Regions from separate parts of the Allobosea sp. 29B genome, predicted to be linked through region 1. Evidence: riboswitches for the same ligand, from Rfam matches in the RefSeq annotation. Region 1 holds a riboswitch; each other region holds the start of a gene.

Region 1 (6,809 bases):
TCTTGTTGCGCCGGCCGAGCGAGAGGATCTGCGCGAAACCGGTGTAGAACCACATGCCCTCGAAGATCACGTAGAAGGTGATCAGGTCGCGCAGCAGCGCCTGGTCGTTGTCGGGCGTCCCGGTCTGGAAGTCGGGGTCCTCGATGTTCTGCGTGTGCTTCAGCGCCCAGGCCGCCTTGTCGGTGATCGAGGGCACCTCACGATACATGTTGAACAGCTCGCCCTCGTCGAGACCGAGGCTCTCGACGATGTACTGGAAGGTGTGGGTATGGATCGCCTCCTCGAAGGCCTGTCGCAGCAGATACTGCCGGCATTCCGGGTTGGTGAGATGACGGTAGATCGCCAGCACGATGTTGTTGGCGACGAGGCTCTCGGACGCGGCGAAGAAGCCGAGATTGCGCTTGAGCATGCGCCGCTCGTCCTCGGTCAGCCCGTCCTTCGACTTCCACAGCGCGATATCGGCCTGCATCGAGACCTCGGTCGGCATCCAGTGGTTGTTGCAGCCGGCAAGGTATTTCTCCCAGGCCCATTTATACTTCAGGGGCAAGAGCTGGTTCACGTCGGCACGGCAGTTGATCATCCGCTTCTCGTCGACGCTGACGCGCCCGCCACTGCGGTCTATCTCGCCAAGGCCGGTGGCTTCGGGAGCGGGGGCGGTCAGGATGGCGGGGTTGGCGGCGGGCACCGGCTTGGTGTCGGACCAGTCGAGCATGTGATGTTCCGTTCTGAAATTGAAGGGCGTCATGCTCGGGCCTGACCCGAGCATCTCTCGCCAAAGGAGGTGCCAACGTCTCGTCTTGCCGGAGATTCTCGGGTCTGCGCTTCGCTTCACCCAAGAATGACGTGGGAGGTGGAATGACGGCGGTTGTTACTGGCAGGCTTCGCAGGTCGGATCGTCGATCGAGCAGGCGTTAGGCACGGCCATGCCGTTCTCGAGCGGGATATCGACGATGATCGGAGCGGCCGTCTTGGCAGCCACCGGCACCGTCGCCGAGACAGCGTTGAGCTTGCCGTCGGTGCCCTTGAGCGTCGATTTCTCGACATGGGTCGCCGAGAGCGCGCGCAGGTAATAGGTCGTCTTCAGACCGAGTCGCCAGGCCAGCCGATAGGCCTCGTCGAGCTTCCGGCCGGAGGGCTGCGCCATGTAGAGGTTGAGCGACTGGCCCTGATCGATCCATTTCTGCCGGCGCGCGGCGGCGCGGATAAGCCACTCGGTCGGGATCTCGAACGAGGTCGCATAGAGTGCCTTGAGATCGGCAGGCACGCGGTCGATCTGGCTGACCTTGCCGTCATAATATTTCAGGTCCGAGACCATCACCTCGTCCCAGAGTTCGCGCGCCTTCAGGTCGTGGACCAGTCCGGCGTTCACCACGGTGAAGTCGCCCGACATGTTCGCCTTGACGTAGAGCTGGCTATAGGACGGCTCGATCGACTGCGAGACGCCGACGATGTTCGAGATCGTCGCAGTCGGCGCGATCGCCATCGTGTTCGAGTTGCGCATGCCGGTGGTCTTCACCCGCTGGCGCAGGCTCTCCCAATCCAGCGTCGAGGAACGATCAAGCTCGACATCGCCGTCGCGGGCATCCGAGAGAATGTCGAGCGAGTCGATCGGCAGGATGCCCTTCGACCAGAGCGAGCCCTCGAAGCTCGGATAGCGGCCGCGCTCGGCGGCGAGGTCGACCGAGGCCGAGATCGCGTGGAAGCTGATCGCCTCCATCGAGGTATCGGCGAAGGCGACCGCGTCCTCGGACGCAGCCGGCAGGCGCAGCGTCTGCAGCGCGTCCTGGAAGCCCATGAGGCCGAGGCCGACCGGGCGGTGGCGCAGGTTCGAGCGGCGCGCCTCGGGGATCGTGTAGAAATTGATGTCGACGACATTGTCGAGCATCCGCATCGCAGTCGTCACCGTGCGCTTAAGCCGCGCCTGGTCGAGCCCCTCCCCGCTGACATGCGCCGCCAGGTTGACCGAGCCGAGATTGCAGACCGCGACCTCGTCGGCCGAGGTGTTGAGCGTGATCTCGGTGCAGAGGTTCGAGGAGTGCACCACGCCGGCATGCTGCTGCGGCGAGCGCAGATTGCAGGCGTCCTTGAAGGTGATCCAGGGATGGCCGGTCTCGAACAGCATGGTCAGCATGCGCCGCCAGAGATCGACCGCCTTCACCCGCTTGAAGACCTTGATCTGGCCGGCGGCGGCCTTCGCCTCATAGGCCTCGTAGGCGGCCTTGAACGGCTTGCCATAGAGGTCATGCAGGTCGGGAACCTCGTCCGGCGAGAACAGCGTCCAGTCGGCGCCAGCCTCGACGCGTTGCATGAACAGGTCGGGAATCCAGTTCGCCGTGTTCATGTCGTGGGTACGGCGGCGGTCGTCCCCGGTGTTCTTGCGGAGGTCGAGGAACTCCTCGATGTCGACATGCCAGGTCTCGAGATAGGCGCAGACCGCGCCCTTGCGCTTGCCGCCCTGGTTGACCGCGATGGCGGTGTCGTTGGCGACCTTCAGGAACGGCACGACGCCCTGGCTCTCGCCATTCGTGCCCTTGATATGGGCGCCGAGGCCGCGCACCGGCGTCCAGTCATTGCCGAGACCGCCGGAATATTTGGCGAGCAGCGCATTGTCCTTCACCGCCTTGAAGATGCCGTCGAGATCGTCGGCGACCGTGGTCAGGAAGCAGGAGGAGAGTTGCGGCCGCAGCGTGCCCGAATTGAACAGGGTCGGGGTCGAGGCCATGAAGTCGAAGGAGGAGAGCAGACCGTAGAACTCGATCGCCCGTGCCTCGCGGTCGATCTCGCGCAGGCTGAGGCCCATGGCGACGCGCATGAAGAAGGCCTGCGGCAGCTCGAAGCGGTTGCCGCGGACATGCAGGAAATAGCGGTCGTAGAGCGTCTGGAAGCCGAGATAGTCGAACTGCAGGTCGCGCTCCGGCTTCAGCGCGGCGGCGATGCGGGCGATGTCGAAGCGGCCGAGCTCGGGGTCGATCAGCTCGTTCTCGATGCCGGTCTTGAGATAGGCCTCGAAATACTCGCCATAGCGGCCGGCCATCTCGGCCTGCGTCGCCTGTTCGGCATGGCCATGGACGAAGCTCAGCGCCTCGCGACGCAGCTTGTCGAGCAGCAGCCTCGCCGAGACCTTGGCGTAGTTCGGCTCGCTCTCGATCAGCGTGCGGGCGGCGAGGATCGGCGCCAGCGCCAGCTCGTCGAGCGAGATGCCGTCATAGAGATTGCGGCGCACCTCGGCGAGCACCGGCTCGGGAGAAACGCCGTCGAGATCGGCGCAAGCCTCGCGTACGACTTTGTCGAGGCGGGCGGCATCGAGTGGAACGAGCGTCCCGTCGGCGAGCTTCATCTGCAGGGAGGGAGCCGCGGCGGCGGCGGGCTTTGCATCGACCGCCTTAGCGCGCTCACGCGCCCGCTCGGCCCGGTAGAGCACATAGGCGCGGGCGACCTTGTGGTGTTCGCCGCGCATCAGCGCGAGTTCGACCTGGTCCTGCACGTCCTCGATATGGAAGGTACGGCCGGTGGCGGCGCGGCGAGTCAGTCCGGCAACGACCTGCTCGGTCAATTCGGCGACGACATCATGGATGCGGCGCGAGGCGGCGGCGCTGGAACCCTCGACGGCAAGGAAGGCCTTGGTGAGCGCGACCGCGATCTTGGAGGGATCGAACGGCGTCACCGCGCCGTTGCGTCTAATGAGCTGGTAGCCCGGCTCGGACGAAGTCGCCGAAGGCGACACGGACGCCCGGCTCGCGTTTGGAACGGCAGCAGGTCGCTCGATTTCAAGAGAAAGAGACATCGGCATCAACCCCAAGATGTTGGGAGCAAAGGCCGAGCGGTTGCGTCGAGAAGGCGCGCGGCAACCCAAAGCCGCGACCTGCCAAGCGCACCACCGGGACACCCCGCCCGTGGACGTAAACTAGGGTCGCGGCAGGTCTCCTGGCTCACGGATCGCCGCTCGTGTCCGTCTTCCCAAGGCCTTGCGGCCTCAGTGACTTACATGGACGCGAACTCACCGCTGACAGTTGCGGGGGCAGCGCCGGTCTCTCACCGGCTTCCCTCTTAGCTCTCGATCTTGCGAATCGAGAGACCATCGACCACTAGATTTAGTGTCACTGGCCCATGCTCTGTCAACTGGTCGTGCATGCTTCCAAGTCGAGATGTGGAAAGCGGGGACAGCTCGGCGCCCGCTCCCTGATAGCTTCTAAATATGGAGACATAAAGATGTCTTTATATCGTCTATTGACGGCCGGTGAAGGACGGGCCATCATCAGGCGTCGAGGTTCTCTGGTGTGGCTTGCTGCATCGGAGCTAAGAGGGAAGCCGGTGTGATGCCGGCGCTGCCCCCGCAACTGTAAGCGGCGAGCTTGCTGCCCACCCATGTCACTGAGGCTTCCGGCCTTGGGAAGACGGGCACAAGCGACGACCCGTGAGCCAGGAGACCTGCCGCGACACCATGAACGTCCTCGGGCGGGGTGTCCCGGTGGTGCGCTTGGCGGCACCGCCCGGATTCCATCTCCGGCCGGTCATCGTCCCGCGTCCGCTCTGGCCTTTGCCCCCAACTTGTTGGGGTTAAGCCTATGTCTCAATCAGTCTCCGTTGCCACTCTCGGCACGCCGCGGATCGGCCCGCGCCGTGAACTCAAGACCGCGCTCGAAAGCTTCTGGGCCGGAAAGTCCGACGAGAAGTCGCTCCTCGAAGCTGCCCGGGCCTTACGTGCCGCCAACTGGGCGCGTCAGAAGGCGCAAGGGATCACGGTGATCCCGTCGAACGACTTCTCCTTCTATGACCAGGTGCTTGACACCAGCGTCATGGTCGGGGCGATCCCTGCAATCTATGGCTGGAAGGGTGGCGCCGTATCGCTGGCAACCTACTTCGCCATGGCGCGTGGCTCGCAGGGCGGCGACGAGGAAGCTTCCTGCGGCCACGCCCATCACAGGCATGGTCGCTCCCACGGCGCTCCCGCTCAGGAGATGACCAAGTGGTTCGACACCAATTATCACTACATGGTGCCGGAGTTCGCGGCCGGGCAGCGCTTCGAGCTCGCCTCGCTGAAGCCAGTCGAGGAATATCGCGAGGCCAAGGCACTCGGCTATGAGACCCGGCCGGTACTGCTCGGCCCGGTCACCTTCCTCAAGCTCGGCAAGGCCAAGGATCCGGCCTTCGATCCACTCTCGCTGCTCGGCGAACTGCTGCCGGTCTATGTCGACGTCCTGCGCCGGCTCTCGGCCAATGGCGCCAACTGGGTGCAGATCGACGAGCCCTGCCTGGTGCTCGATCTCGATGAGAACGCCCGCGAAGCGCTGCGGCGCACCTATGCGACGATCGCCCACGCCCTGCCGAAGCTCAAGGTGATGCTGACAACCTATTTCGGCGCGCTCGGTGACAATCTCGACACCGCCGTCTCCCTGCCGATCGCGGGCCTGCATCTCGATCTCGTCCGCGCTCCCGAGCAACTGGAACCGGTTCTCGCCAAGGCTCCGCGCGGTCTTGTACTCTCGCTCGGCGTGGTCGACGGCCGCAATATCTGGCGCACGGACCTTGAGAAGGTGCTGGCACGGATCGAGCCGGTGATCGCGAGGCGCGGCACCGACCATGTCCAGGTCGCGCCGTCCTGCTCGCTGCTGCACAGCCCGATCGACCTCGAGCTCGAGACCAATCTCGACCCGGACGTGAAGAGTTGGCTCGCATTCTCCGTGCAGAAAATGGAGGAGCTCGCGACGCTTGGTCAGGCGCTCGGTCTTGGGCGCGACAGCGTCAAGGATAAGCTCGCCTCGTCGTCTGCGGCGGCCGCGGCCCGCAAGGCCTCGCCGAAGGTCAATGACAAGTCTGTCGCCGAGCGTATGGCAGCCATCAACGAGGCCTTCGGGCGCCGGGAAAGCCCGTTTGCCAAGCGCGCGAAGCTGCAGCGCGCCCGCTTCAATCTGCCGCCCTTCCCGACCACGACGATCGGCTCCTTCCCGCAGACGCCCGAGGTCCGCAAGGCTCGCACCGCCCATGACAAGGGCCAGCTCGGCCATGCCGAATACGAGCAGTTCCTGCGCGAGGAGATGGCACGGACTGTGCGCTGGCAGGAGGAGATCGGCCTCGATGTGCTCGTCCATGGCGAGTTCGAGCGCAACGACATGGTGCAGTATTTCGGCGAGCAGCTCGCCGGCTTCGCCTTCACCCGCCATGGCTGGGTGCAGAGCTATGGCTCGCGCTGCGTGCGCCCGCCGATCCTCTATGGCGACGTCTCGCGGCCGAAGCCGATGACGGTCGAATGGTGGCGCTATGCGCAGTCGCTGACCAAGAAGCCGATGAAGGCGATGCTGACCGGCCCCGTCACCATCCTGAACTGGTCCTTCGTCCGCGACGACATCCCGCGGCGAGACGCGTCGAAGCAGATCGCGCTGGCGATCCGCGACGAGGTGCTCGACCTGGAGAAGGCCGGTGCGGCGATGATCCAGATCGACGAGGCGGCGCTGCGCGAGGGCCTGCCGCTGCGCCATGGCGACTGGAAGCACTATCTCGACTGGGCCGTGGAGAGCTTCCGCATTTGCGCCTCCGGTGTCGCCGACGAGACGCAGGTCCACACCCATATGTGCTATTCGGAGTTCAACCAGATCATCGACGCGATCGCGGCGATGGACGCCGACGTCATCTCGATCGAGACGTCACGCTCGAAGATGGAGCTGCTGGAGGCCTTCCGCAGCTACCAGTACCCGAACGAGATCGGCCCCGGCGTCTACGACATCCACTCGCCGCGCGTACCCGAGGTCGCCGAGATGAAGGAGCTGCTTCACCTTGCGCGCCAGCGCCTCAGCGACGATCAGCTCTGGATC
Region 2 (6,809 bases), 1.6 Mb from region 1:
TGATCCTCGAACACCTCCTCCAGCGGGTTGTCGTGGTCGACAGCCTGGTCCTGTGCGGCCTGCGCCTTCAGAGCCTCGGGATCGTCGGCGAACTGGCCTTCGGCCACCGCCGGCCCGTCGACCACGGCGATGACGCCGTCGACGGTGACGCGCGAACGGATCGCCGGCCAGTTAAAGGCCTTGACCAGCGGCTTCGGCAGAGCCAGGCCCGAGGTCTCGATCAGGATGTGCTGCGGCGGGGTTTCCCGGTTCAGCAGCTTTTCCAGCGCCGGCACGAAATCGTCGGCGACCGTGCAGCAGATGCAGCCATTCGGCAGTTCGACGATGTCGTCCTGCGTGCAGCCCTCGATCCCGCAGCCGGCGATGAAGGAGCCGTCGAAGCCGAGATCGCCGAATTCGTTGACGAGAACGGCGAGGCGCTTGCCGCCGGCATTCTCAAGCAGATGGCGGACGAGGGTGGTCTTACCGGCGCCGAGGAAGCCGGTGATGATCGTGCACGGCACCTTGCCGAGCACGGGGTTCTGCGGAGCGTTCATTGATCAGATCCTTGCTGGCGCGGCAGAGGGGGCACGCGCGCGACCACGCCCTTGCGGAACGAGGCGGGTCTTTCCTTCCAGGGAACGATGCCGTTGGCGCTGGCGGCGAATTTTTCCGCCCCGCTGACGATCTCGTCGAGATGAAGACCGGCGTCGAGATCGCCGATCAGATAGGTCCACTTGCCCTCGGCCGCGAGCGCGATCGTGCAGGGCCGCTTGCAGACGGAAAGGCATTCGACCGGGATGACGGCGATGCCGCTGCCGGCCATGCGTTCGGAAAGCGCCGCCGCGAGGCCAATGCCGGGCTGGTCATAGCCCTCCGGCAGGTCTTCGCGCTGGCGCCGGCAGACGGTGCAAACATGGATGGTGCAGCCCAGCTCCAGCCGGGCTTCCGTCGCGAGGGCGAGATCGCCTCCGAGCATCGAAACGCCTCCTTGGATTGGCGTGGCCGTCGCCGGCCGCGCGAGGCGTCAGGCGACCGCGGTCACGGCGCTGCGGCGCGCGAGCCAGGGCCAGAGCACGCCGACGGCGAAGCCGGTGACGAGCCAGAGCGCGGCCTGGATGGCGAGCGAAAGCGCGGCGAAATGCGCGGCGATCTCGGCCGGCACCTTGCTTTCCGGCGCGGCCGGATGCGGCGCACCGATCAGATGCGGCAGCAGCAAGGCGAGTACGGCGAGTGCCCGAGCCCAGGAAGCCTCGACGCGCAGGAAGACGAAGAGCGCGCCGGCGGTGACCACGGCCGTCAGCAGCCACCAGAGCTGTCGCTGCTGCAGCTCGGCCGCCGCGGAGCCCGGCAATTCCGGCGCCAGCCCCATGGCTGGAGCAAGGCCGAAGGCAAGGAAGCCGCAGACGGCCCAGGCGAGCGCCCGGCGCTGGTCGATCTGTTCGTTCGCGGCGATCATCCCGCCGAGCAACAATGCGGCGAAGCCGATCGCGGTGCCGATCGTCACCAGGCTGGTGAAGGCGGTGCGCTGCAAGCCGTCCTGCGGCTTCCATTCATGCTCGCCGGTGTGCTCGGCGCCGGCTTTCGGGTCGTTATGGGCGAGAACGATGCGGGCACCGTCAGAGAAGGCGGCTTGCATCGGTGCGCCCTGCGCGCGCAACGCCGCCTCATAAGTCTCGGCCTTGAGGATCAGCGGGGTGGTGGTGACGTGCTGGAGCGCCGAGATCAGCAGCCCAGCCAAAAGCCCGGCCAGGATGCTGACCGTGAGAACACGCGTGACCATGTGCTTCCCCTCAATGACAGGGAAAAGCGAGGCCGTGACGGGTGTCGTGCGCCGCGTTGTGGACAGTGGACGAGGCGGCGAAGCCGACGGTGTAGATCAGCACGAAGCCGAGGATCAGCGCGGCGGCGACGGCTTTCGCCCGTTCCGAAACGCTGGCCTGGCTGGTGACGGTAGCCGTATTCATCTGGTTCTCCTTGGCCACCCCACCGGCAGCCTGCTGGACGACATCGAAAGACGGCAGGTCTCCTGGCTCACGGCTTGGTGTCCTGCTCCGCCTTCCCGGGAAACCCAGTGGCCGATGGCGCAGGACGCGCCGCTTACAGTTGCGGGGGCAGCCGCGGTCCTTCACCGCGTTCCCTTTTCACCTCGTCGTCGAGGCACCGTCACGGATGATCATTAGCCACAGGCGCGGTGCTGTGCAATGCACGACGTATCCTTGGAAACGAATGCCAGATATGACCCTTCCTCCGCTCACCCTCGTCCTTGGCGGCGCCCGCTCCGGCAAGAGCCGTCACGCCGAGGCGCTGATCGAGGCGCTGCCGGCGCCTTGGACCTATATTGCGACTGCCCAGGCCTATGACGACGAGATGCGCGCCCGCATCGCCGAGCATCGCGCCAGGCGCTCGCGCGATTGGCAGACGGTCGATGCGCCGGTGGCTCTGCCCGAGGCGATTCGCAACGCCAGGCCCGGGCAACCGATCCTCGTCGACTGCCTGACGCTCTGGTTGACCAATCTGCTGCTCGCCGAGCGCGACATCGCGATCGCCACCGGTGAGCTCGTGGCAGCTTGCCGCGAGGCGAGCGCGCCGGTGGTGCTGGTCTCGAACGAGGTCGGCCTCGGCATCGTGCCGGACAATGCGCTCGCCCGCCGCTTCCGCGACGAGGCCGGCCGCCTGCATCAGCGGCTTGCGGCGCAGGCCGGGCGCGTGGTCTTCATGGTCGCCGGATTGCCGATGCAGGTGAAGTCGTAGAGCGAAGTGACGAGATGACGAACGAGGTCGAGGACGCTGCCCGCCATAAGGCGAAGATGGAAAAGCGCAAGGCGGTGCAGGACGCCGAGGTCGCTGGCAAGACGCTGGAGAAGGGCCTGCTGATCGTCAATACCGGCCCGGGCAAGGGCAAGTCGACTGCCGCTTTCGGCCTGATCCTGCGCGCGCTCGGCCATGGCTGGCGCATCGGCGTCGTCCAGTTCATCAAGGGCGCCTGGTCGACCGGCGAGCGCAAGGCGCTGGAGGCTTTCGGCGACCAGGTCTCCTGGCATTCGATGGGCGAGGGCTTCACCTGGGAGACGCAGGACAAGGCCCGCGACATCGCTGCCGCGACGCGCGCCTTCGAGAAAGCCAGGGAGTTGATGGCCGACGAAGGCATCCGGCTGCTGGTGCTCGACGAGCTCAATATCGCCCTGCGCTACGACTACCTGCCGCTCCCCGAGGTCGTGGCGGTGCTGCAGGCGCGCCGCCCTGATCTCCACGTCGTCGTCACCGGCCGCAATGCCAAGCCGGAGCTGATCGAAGCGGCTGACCTCGTGACGGAAATGACGCTGGTGAAGCACCACTTCGCCGCCGGGGTAAAGGCACAGGAGGGGATCGAGTTCTAGAGGGCTAGCGCGAACAGAATTCCAATTCCCGCCAACCCCCAGAGCAGCAGGCAGGCGCGGCGATAGAGGGCAAGAGCCCGCCGGATATCCGCAGCCGTTGCCTCCGCCCTTCCATCGCCCATCCAGCCATCCTCGACCCTGACCGCGCCATAGACGCGCGGGCCGGCCAGGCGGAGCCCGAGCGCACCTGCCATTGCAGCCTCCGGCCAGCCGGCATTGGGCGAGCGGTGGCGGCGGGCATCGCGGCGCACGGCGCGCCAGGCGGCGCCGGCATCGGCCTGCCGGTCGAGCGCCGCGGCGACGGTCAGCAGCAGCGCGGTCAGCCGCGAAGCCGGCAGGTTGACGAGATCGTCGAGCCGGGCCGCCGCCCAGCCGAAGGCGAGATGGCGTGGCGATTTGTGGCCGATCATCGAATCGGCGGTGTTGATCGCCTTGTAGAGCACCCCGCCCGGCAGGCCGCCCACACCGAGCCAGAAGGCTGGCGCGACGATGCCATCGGAAAAATTCTCGGAGAGACTCTCGATCGCGGCGCGTGCGACACCGGCTTCATCGAGGCTCTCCGGATCGCGACCGACGATCATCGAGACAGCCTTGCGTCCCCCGATGAGCCCGCCCTGCTCCAACCCCTCGGCGACGCGGGCGACATGCTCATGCAGGCTGCGCTGTGCCAGCAGGCTCGAGGCCAGCAGCGCTAGCGGCAGCAGAGCGAGCGGCCCGGCAAGACGGCAGAGTGCGGCAAGGACAAATGAGACGACGAGCGCCACCCCAAGCAGGATCACGAGCGCAACGACGCCGGCCACTCGCCGCATCGCGAAACTCATGGTCTCGCGATTGAGGTGGCGATCCAGCCAGCCGATCAGCGCGCCGATCCAGGTGACGGGATGGCCGATCCATGCGAACAGGCGCGCCGGATAGCCGATCGCCGCCTCGATCAGGAGGGCGGCGAGGAGGAGCGGCAGGCTTGTGGAGAGCGACATGGCGGCCGGGGAGATGAAGGAGACGATCTGGCATGGCGGCGACCTCGCCACGGTTAAGGCGCTGTTTCCACAGGTGCCAGAACCCTGGATCGATCTCTCGACCGGTATCAACCCGATCCCCTATCCGCTTCCGGAGCTGCCGTTAAGCCTGTGGCACCGCCTGCCAGGCAAGGCGGACGAGGCGAGGCTGCTCGCCGCAGCCCGCAAGGCCTACCGCATTCGTCCGCAAAGCGGCCTCGTCGCCGCCCCCGGCACGCAGATCCTGATCGAATTGCTGCCGCGCCTGGTCCCGGCCGCGACTGTCGCCGTGCTCGGCCCGACCTATGGCGAGCATGCGTCGGCCTGGCGCAAGGCGGGAGCGACGGTGCGCGAGATCGCCGATCTCGCCGAAGCCGGCGATGCCAATGTCGTCGTGCTGGTCAATCCGAACAATCCGGACGGGCGCGTCGTCGCCCAGGAGAGGCTGGTCGCGCTGGCCGGATTGCTCGGCGCGCGAGGCGGCCTGCTGGTGGTCGACGAGGCCTTTGCCGACTTTGCACCCGCGATGAGCCTGTTGCCGATCCTGCCGGAGGGGGCTCTCGTTCTGCGCTCCTTCGGCAAGGCCTACGGGCTTGCCGGTCTGAGACTCGGCTTCGCCGCTGGCGAAGTGCGCTTCACCGACGCCCTTCAGGCGATGCTCGGCCCCTGGGCGGTGGCCGGGCCGGCGCTGCATGTCGGAGCCGTCGCGCTTGGCGATGCGGAGTGGCTGTCCGCCGCGGGCGAAGCGCGAGATGCCGACAGCAGGCGGCTCGATGCGCTGCTTGCGCCGCTAGGCCGGGTCGTCGGCGGTACCGTGCTCTATCGCCTGCTCGAGACGCTGCAGGCGCCGGCCCTGTTCGACCGCCTCGGCCGCGCCGGCATCTATGTCCGCCGCTTCCAGCACAATCCCTCGCGCCTGCGCTTCGGCCTGCCGGGGGATGAAGCGGGCTGGTCGCGTCTGGCGCAGGCGCTCACGCCGGCTTGAGCCTCGCTGTGCGGTCATCGCAGCCGGCGCATGCGGGTGAGAGTGGGACGAAGCTGCGCCTCGACGCTATCGTCAGGTGATTCCAGCGATCCGGAGATAATACGCAATGCAGCCTTGGCCGAAGCAGTCCGCCCTCACCATCGGCTTCGCCCATCCGGCCTATCAGATGCGCGACGAATATCTCGCCCGCAATGGCCAGGCGACGAGCTTCGAGGTCCGCAGCCTCGACGATCTCAGGGCGCGCGCGCCGGAAGCCGATGTGCTGGTCGTCTCCGGTCTCTGGCGCAACGACATGCTGGAGGGCCTCGGCAAGCTGCGCTTCATCCAGTCGATCAGTGCCGGCACCGACCAGTTCGACAAGCCGAAGCTGGCGGCAGCCGGTGTCCGCCTCGCCAGCGCCCAGGGCGGCAATGAGCGAGCCGTCGCCGAGCACGCGATCTCGCTGATCCTGGCGCTGGCGCGCCAGCTTCATCTTGCCCGCGACAACCAGGCGAAGCAGTTCTGGCGGCCGATGATCGGCGATCGCTCTCGCCGCGAGGACGAGCTCGGTGGCCGCACGCTGGTGATCGTCGGCCTCGGCCGCATTGGCCTCAGGCTTGCGGCGATCGCCTCGGCTTTCGGCATGCGTATCATCGGCGTGCGCCGCCGGCCGGGTTCGGAGCCGAATGTCGAGAAAATCGTGCCGCCGGCGGAGCTGCATGCGGCGCTGGTGCAGGCCGACTTCGTCGCGCTGACCTGTCCGCTGACGCCGGAGACGGAGGGGCTGATTGATGCCGCCGCGCTCGCGGCGATGAAGCCGTCGGCCTATCTGATCAATGTCGCGCGCGGCCGGGTGGTCGAGGAGCCGGCTTTGATCGCGGCGCTCGAAGCCGGCCGTATCGCCGGCGCCGGCATCGATTGCGTCTATGAGGAGCCTTTGCCGGCGACTTCGCCGCTCTGGGCGATGCCGCAGGTGCTGCTGACGCCACACAGCGCCGGCGAGACCCGCGCCTATGAGAGCAACGTCATCGACATCCTGCTCGACAATCTCGGCGCGCTGGAGCGCGGCGAGGCCACGCTCCAGAACCAGATCGTCTGAGCAGCGCCAGCACGCGTGCTAAGCGGCTTTGCCTCCGCAGTTGCGCGGAACCAAAAAGACAAAGCCTCCCCGGCGAAGCTGCGCTCGCCTGGGAGGCTCTGGTCCGGTCCGAACTCACCAGCGCGGGCGCGGGCCGTAGCTGCCGTCGCAGCCGACGAGCGGGCCACCCGGATAGTAGTCGTCGATGACGATGTCCGGCATGGCGCAGCCGCGGTTGGTGCTGCGGCTGATGCGGCGGCGCTGCTGCCCGTAATCATCGGGCTCGACCATGACGGTGCGGCCGTCATAGCGCGGCTCCGCCTGCCGGGCGGTCGCCAATTTCGGGGCCGGGCGCGGAGCCTGGGTGCGTTCGGCCGTCTTCTCGGTGGCCTGCTGGCGCACAGGCGGCAGCG
Region 3 (6,809 bases), 2.3 Mb from region 1:
GTTCCGCCGCGGTCGGCATCGGCAGCTTGACGCCAAGCAGGATGAACGCGGAGAGCGCCGCGACCACCGCCTGGCCGATATAGGTGGCGGCGAAGAGATAGGGCGGCCACAGGTTCATCGTAAGCGTCACCAGTTGCGCGCCGATGACCCCTGCGAAGACGCCGCCCGCCATCACCGCCGAGAGGGCGCGCGGGCGTCGCTCCGGCGCGGCGCAATCGGTCGCCGCAAAGCGGAAGGACAGGACGACGGCGGCATAGACGCCGGCGCAGAAGGTGGCGAGGCAGAACAGCCAGAACGAGGCGGCGAGCATGGCGAGGCTCGCCAGCACACCGGCGATGACGCCGCTGCCGGTGCCCAGCATGAACACCCTGCCGCGGCCGTGACGCTGCGCGATGGCGCCGGCCGGCAGCGTGCAGAGCGCCATGCCGACGACGAAGATCGAGATCGGCAATGTCGCGAGGGCCTTGCTGGGCGCAAGCATGTCGCCGACGATCGCGCCCGTGGCGAAGACGACGGTGGCATTGGCGCCGGCGAGCGCCTGGCAGATCGCCAGCCGCAGGACATTGCTGCGCTCCTGCCGCAGCGCGCTTGCCGCCTCGTCGCCCGGAAGAGTGGATATCGTGGTCATGCGGCGATCGCAGTTCTGCAGAGGGACAGGCGCTACGAGCGGCGAAGCAGCGGCCCGGGCTCGACATCTGCGCGCGCGGACCGGTTGCGGCGGGCGCATCGGCCCTCGCTACCCATCCCCCTCGCCTAGCAGAAAGCTATCTGACGTGCTTTCGATGCTTTGCCAAAAAATGTAGAATACCAGACAAAGCAGGGAGTGCCATGAGCTGGTCGACCATCACCACCCCGCCGGATGCCCTGCCGCCACGACCGATGACGATGCGGGCGCAATCAATTCCGCCCCGGCACCATTTCCTGGAGCACGCCCATGACTGGCATCAGCTGGTCTATGCGATCGACGGCGTGCTGACCGTCTCCACGGTCGGGCAGACCTTCATCACCTCGCCGGATCAGGCGGCCTGGCTGCCGAGAGGCGTGCCGCATCGCGTCGGATCGCTGCTCGGCGCGGAGTTCAGGAGCCTCTGGATCGCGACCGAGGCCGGGAGCGGGCTGCCGCTCGCCCCGACGGTCCTGGCAGTGTCGCCGCTGCTCAAGGCCCTGATCGTCGAGGCGGCAGCGATCGAAGGCCAGAGCGACGCAGACGGCTATGGCAGCCGGGTGGTGACCCTGATCCTCGACCAGTTGCGCCGCGCCCCGACCTTGCCGACAGCTTTGCCCTGGCCGCGCGACAACCGCCTCGCCGCGCTCTGCGAGGCACTTTATCTCGATCCGGCCGACGACCGCAGCGCCGATGACTGGGCCCGGGAACTCGGCCTGTCCAGTCGAACCCTGACACGCCGGTTCGAGGCCGAGATCGGCGCGCCGTTGCGCTCATGGAAGCGCCGCCTGCGTCTGTTCCGGGCGATCGAGCTGCTCAGCGGCGGGATGTCGGTCACGCAGACCGCGATGGAACTGGGCTACAGCTCAGCCTCGGCCTTCATCTTCGCGTTCAAGGCCGAAATGGGTGAGAGCCCGCATGCCTATGGCCGCCAGGCCGAGCGCTAGCCTGGTGCTCGAGGCCGCTCACGGCGAGCGTCAGCCCTTATTCGCCGTCAGCACGAACATCGGCACGTCGCCGGGATAGGGCGAGGCCGGAAACAGATGCTGCCAGCTCCGCGCCGGGCCGAAGCCGGCCTCGCTCAGCATCGCCCGGGCATCGTCCTCCGTCAGCCCGTCATGACGCGGCAGGCTGTTGGCGAGCGTCTCGGGATAGGTCGAGCGGTATTGCGGGGCGATCGACCAGAGCCCGTCCGAGACGAGCACGAGCCCGCCCGGGCGCAGGACGAGGTTAGCCTTGCGCAGCGCCGCCATCGGATCGGGCAAGGTCCAGAGCACATTGCGCAGGGTCACGATGTCGGCCGAGCCCGGGGCGAACGAAGCCTCCTCGATCAGCGCCTGTTCGAAGGTGACGTCGAGCCCGGAGGTCTCGGCCGCCTGCCGGGCCACGGCGAGCATGCCCGCGGAGCCGTCGCAGGCCCGCACGCGATGCCCCAGCGATGCAGCGATCAGCGCGCAGGCGCCGGTCCCGGTGCCGACGTCGACGACGTCCCTCGCCTCCTCCGCTTCGAAGGCGGCAGCGAGAACATCACGCCAGAGCGAAGCCTGCGCGACATGCGAGGCGACACCGTCGAAGGCCGGCGCGCGCCGGGTCCAGTAGTCGGAAACCTGGGTCTGCGCCTCGGCCGGCTTCATGACTGCCTCCGTTCCGGTTCGATCAGATACTCGATGTGCCGGCGTCCCGACGCGCCCTGACGGATCGAGACCGCAACGCCGAAAATGCGCTGGATCGTCTCTGCGGTCAGGACCTCGTCCGGCGTCCCTGCGGCTTGCAAGCGCCCTTCGTGCAGCAACGCGATCTCGTCGCAGAACATCGCCGCGAGGTTGAGATCGTGCAGCGCCATGATGCAGGTGATGCCGAGGCGTCGGACCAAGCCGAGGATCGAGAGCTGGTGCTGGATGTCGAGATGGTTGGTCGGCTCGTCCAGGATCAGCTCGCTCGGCTCCTGTGCCAGCGCGCGAGCGATATGGACCCGCTGGCGCTCGCCGCCCGACAGCGTATGCCAGAACTGGTCGTGCCGTTCGGTGAGCCCGACCCGCGCCAGCGCCTCGTTCACTGCCACCTCGTCGGCGCCGTTCCAGGATGCCAGCGCGGCGCGATGCGGCGTGCGGCCGAGCCGGACGACATCGCAGACGGAAAGCTGGATCTCGGTGGTCGCCTGCTGCTCGACGAAGGCGAGACGGCGGGCGAGCTCGCGCCGTGGCACGGCAGCGATATCGCGCTCGTCGAGCGTGACGACGCCGCTCGCGACATTGCGCAAGCGGCAGAGCAACCGCAACAGGCTCGACTTGCCCGAGCCGTTCGGGCCGATCAGCCCGAGCACCCGGCCAGGCGCCGCCTGCAGCGTCACCCCGTCGACGATCATCCGGCCGGCAGCGCCCCAGCGCACCTCACGCATCGCGAGCGTCATGCCGGCCGCCTCGCACGATAGAGGATGAGGGCAAAGACCGGCGCGCCGAACAGCGCTGTCACTACCCCGATCGGCAGGATTTGCTGCGGAATCAGCACGCGCGAGAGGATGTCGGCGAGGATCATGAAGATCGCGCCGACGACGAGGCAGGCCGGCAGCAATCGCGCGTGGCCGGAGCCGACGAGGAAGCGGGCGGCATGGGGAATGATCAAACCGACGAAGCCGACCGTGCCGACGATCGAGACCATCACCGCGGTCATCACAGCGGTGGTGGCGAAGAGCACGACCTTCACCCTTGTGACGGCGACGCCGAGCGAGGCGGCGGCATCGACGCCGAAGGCGAAGGCATCGAGCACCTTGGCGTGCAGCATGCAGATGCCGAAGCCGATGAAGGCGACCGGCGCGGCGATCCAGAGATCCGGCCAGCGCACGCCGCCGAAATTCCCCAAGAGCCAGAACATCACACCGCGCGCCTGCTCGGCGCTGGCCATTGTCGTGACGATCGTCGCAGTCGCGGCATTGAAGAGCTGCGAGGTCGCGACGCCGGCAAGGATGACGCGATCGCTCGCCCCGCCCGCCCCCGTCGCCAGCAGCGCGACCACGGCGAGCGCGGCGCAGGAACCGATGAAGGCCCCGGCCGAGACGCTCAGCGCCGTGCCGCCAATGCCGACGCCGAGGATCAGCACCGCGACGGCGCCGGTCGAGGCGCCGGCGGAAATGCCGAGGACATAGGGCTCCGCCAGCGGGTTGCGTAGCAGCGCCTGCAGGATCGCGCCCGAGAGCGCCAGCGCGCCGCCGCACAGGCCAGCCATCAGCGCCCGGCTCAGCCGGTAATCGAAGATCACGCCCTGCTGGATCGCACTGACCGGAAAGTCGAGGCTGAACAGCCCGTTGCCGAGCGCCCGCAGCGCTGTGTCGAACGGAATGCGCATCTCGCCGATCGTCACCGCCAGCGCCACCGAGACGGTGAGCGCGACGAGTGAGGCCAACGCGATGGCGATCCGCGCCGGCCAGTTCGGGCCGTGGGCAGCGTGGCTCAAGGAGCGAGGCCGAAGCCGGCGATCGCCTTGGCGAGCGTCTCGATGCCGTCGACCGTGTCGAGCCCGGCGCGGGTCGCGCCGACGTCGAGGATGACGACGCGCTGGTTCTTCACCGCATCGAGCTTGCTGGCGACGGGATCGGTCTTGAGGAAATCGAGCTTCTTCTCGATGTCATCGGCCGGGAAGCGGCGGCGATCCATCTTCACCGTGACGATCACAGCAGGGTTGGCGCCGGCGATGCTCTCCCAGCCGACCAGCGGCCATTCCTCATTGGTGGCGATGATGTTGCGGGCGCCGAGCTTCGACAGGATGTAGGCGGGCACGCCGTTCTTGCCGGCCATGAAGCCGTCGCCCTTGATATCCCGGCTGGAGAACCAGACTACGACCGGCACGTCCTTGGCCTTGACGTTCGCCACGGCCTGGACCGCCTTGTCTTCACGAGCCTTGAGCTCGGCAATGAGCGCATCGGCCTGGTCGGAGACGTCGAAAATCTGCCCGAACTCGCGGATGTTGCGATAGACCAGCTCCATCGTGAACATCTGGGTGCGTACGCCGTCGCCGGCGCCGGAATTGTCCTTGCCGACGCAATCGGTCGGCGAGACATAGGTCGGGACCTTGACCTTGGCGAACTGATCGCGCTTGCCGACGATGCCGTTGGGCCCGACATGCCATTCAAACATCGCGGTGACGAGATCGGGCTCCTGGGCGAGCACCGCCTCGAAGCTCGGATCGTTGTCGGCGAGACGCTTCACCTTGGCATTCACCGCCTCATAGGGCTTGGCGACCGGCGAGAACCAGACCGCGGTGCCGACGACACGGTCGCCGAGGCCAAGCGCATAGAGGATCTCGGTCTGGGTCTGGCCGATCGCGACGACGCGCTTGGGCGGTGCATTGAAAGTCACGCTCTCCCGGCAATTCTCGAGGGTCAGCGGATATTGCGTCGGCGCCGCCAAGGCGGCACCCGCGAACAGAGTGCCGAGGAGCGCTGCAACCGGTCCTTGCAGCAGGCGGGCGAGATGGCGGGTAGCCGGCACGGGACAAGCCTTTAATGTAACAATGTTGCATTTCTGATAGAAGGGTCGGCGCGCAGCCGTCAAGCTCTGCGCGACGGCGCGGACGGTGTTCGTGAACATGGGTCTCATCGCTCCCCGAGATGGCAGGCGGGGAACTGCGCGGGGGCGTGGATGGATGGAGGGCATCGCCGCCATCGACACACAGCTCCGGAACACCCCGTCCGAAAGACGTCTTCGACGACCGGGGCAGGTCTCCTGGCTCGCGGGTCGATGCCGGTTCCGCCCGGCCTTCCCGGCGCGATCAGCGCCAGTGGACGATGGACGGAGAGCTCGCCGCTTACAGTTGCGGGGGCAGCCTCGGCTTTGGCGGAATACGCCTCACCGAATTCCCTCTTAGCTCCGGGAGCAACCCGGAGAACCTCGATCGCGGTCACCCTATAAGGCCGTGCCGCAGGGTCAAGCCTGCCAACCGATGGCTCAGGCGAGCCAGGCGGGCAGCCGCGCGGGAGCGATACCCGTCAGCGCAGCCTCGATGCAGTCGTCGAGCGTCCCCAGCCTGACGGCGCAGCCGGAGAGCCCCGGCCCGTAATGGGCGTATTTGCCGGAGTTGGTCAGCACCACCTTCGCCTGCTCCGGGAAGACCGGGCGGGTGATCGAGCACCAGCAGAGATCGGGAATGACCGCGACGCCGCTCTGCGCAAGCCTGGCCATCGTGCCATCGACTTCAGCCGCGGCGACGACCTCCCGCCCGGCCGTGATGATGACGGCGAGCGCAGCCGCGACAGAGCGGCCATCGAGGCGCTCCGCGACGGCCCGGCATTCGTCCAGCGAGGCATGCGGGCTGCCAATGGCGACGAGATCGACGTCCGCGGGCCCCTCGTTCAGCTTGCGCCAGCCCGCGGCAAGATGCTCGCGCGTGATGACGACTTCGTCCTCGGGGGCGCCGCCGAGGCTGTCCGCTTCCGGCGTGATCCCCTCGATATGGAGCATTGCCGCCGCCGAGGTCGTGCCGAAGGCGGCGCAGAGCGCCTTTAGATCGTCCCGTGTCGGTTGCGTCTTCGCCAGGCCCTTGATCAACGGGATCAGGTCGGGCGAGGCCAGGCCAGCAAGGTAGCCGATCAGGGGCCAGGCTGCGCTGTCCGCATCCTCCGGCAATTCGACCCGGACCGTCCGGCGCGCCCGGCGTCCCTCGTCGAGAAAAGCGCCAGCGAGCGGGGCGCGGCCGGTGACGGCGATGCAGAAATCGAGGAAGTCCGGGTGCTTGGCGGTGCGGGCGCCGAGCACGGAGTTGGCGAAGATCACCGCATTCGATTCGGACCAGCCGATCGGCTCGCCGAAGCCCGGCGGCTCAGGCAGTGCATAAGGCGCGCAGGTGAAGCTCGCCTGGCAGCCCATGCGGACATAAGTCTCGGCAAGGCGCGACGCCGGCTCGCCGAATTCGGGCGCGACGCCCTGGCGGCGCCAGTTCGCATGGTCGACCGAGATCGCGTTCATCGTCGTCGGGATGCGGACGCGCGCGCCCAGTTCCTCCATCTTCTCGGCGAAGACCAGATTGGCCGGGCCCGCATAGATGCAGCCATCGACATGGGCGCGCGTCACATCGAGGAGCCCAGTCGCTCCTTGCTGGCTCGCCATGGCGACGAGGATGCGCATGGCCTGCTGGGCAGCGATCCCGTCCTTGC

The links. A riboswitch is a leader RNA that binds a small molecule or an ion and turns the genes downstream of it on or off. The one in region 1 is predicted to bind cobalamin.
Region 2: another riboswitch for cobalamin. It lies ahead of GV161_RS12695 (CbtB domain-containing protein); the one in region 1 lies ahead of metE (5-methyltetrahydropteroyltriglutamate--homocysteine S-methyltransferase).
Region 3: another riboswitch for cobalamin. It lies ahead of GV161_RS15860 (ABC transporter substrate-binding protein); the one in region 1 lies ahead of metE (5-methyltetrahydropteroyltriglutamate--homocysteine S-methyltransferase).

What each region holds. Positions count from the first base shown of each region.
Region 1 is NZ_LR733817.1:968,188-974,996, forward strand. Features, by position in the region: gene GV161_RS04660 (ribonucleotide-diphosphate reductase subunit beta) at 1-712, opposite strand, end outside; gene GV161_RS04665 (ribonucleoside-diphosphate reductase subunit alpha) at 869-3,784, opposite strand; cobalamin riboswitch at 3,897-4,095, opposite strand; cobalamin riboswitch at 4,249-4,451, shown strand; gene metE (5-methyltetrahydropteroyltriglutamate--homocysteine S-methyltransferase) at 4,566-6,809, shown strand, end outside.
Region 2 is NZ_LR733817.1:2,586,725-2,593,533, forward strand. Features, by position in the region: gene cobW (cobalamin biosynthesis protein CobW) at 1-536, opposite strand, end outside; gene GV161_RS12685 (DUF1636 domain-containing protein) at 533-958, opposite strand; gene GV161_RS12690 (CbtA family protein) at 1,007-1,762, opposite strand; gene GV161_RS12695 (CbtB domain-containing protein) at 1,773-1,946, opposite strand; cobalamin riboswitch at 1,981-2,162, opposite strand; gene cobU (bifunctional adenosylcobinamide kinase/adenosylcobinamide-phosphate guanylyltransferase) at 2,209-2,733, shown strand; gene cobO (cob(I)yrinic acid a,c-diamide adenosyltransferase) at 2,748-3,359, shown strand; gene cbiB (adenosylcobinamide-phosphate synthase CbiB) at 3,356-4,336, opposite strand; gene cobD (threonine-phosphate decarboxylase CobD) at 4,335-5,339, shown strand; gene GV161_RS12720 (D-2-hydroxyacid dehydrogenase) at 5,446-6,417, shown strand; gene GV161_RS12725 (hypothetical protein) at 6,532-6,809, opposite strand, start outside.
Region 3 is NZ_LR733817.1:3,258,154-3,264,962, reverse strand. Features, by position in the region: gene GV161_RS15885 (MFS transporter) at 1-628, opposite strand, end outside; gene GV161_RS15880 (helix-turn-helix transcriptional regulator) at 829-1,611, shown strand; gene GV161_RS15875 (class I SAM-dependent methyltransferase) at 1,642-2,298, opposite strand; gene GV161_RS15870 (ABC transporter ATP-binding protein) at 2,295-3,074, opposite strand; gene GV161_RS15865 (iron ABC transporter permease) at 3,071-4,114, opposite strand; gene GV161_RS15860 (ABC transporter substrate-binding protein) at 4,111-5,148, opposite strand; cobalamin riboswitch at 5,355-5,565, opposite strand; gene GV161_RS15855 (aconitase family protein) at 5,605-6,809, opposite strand, start outside.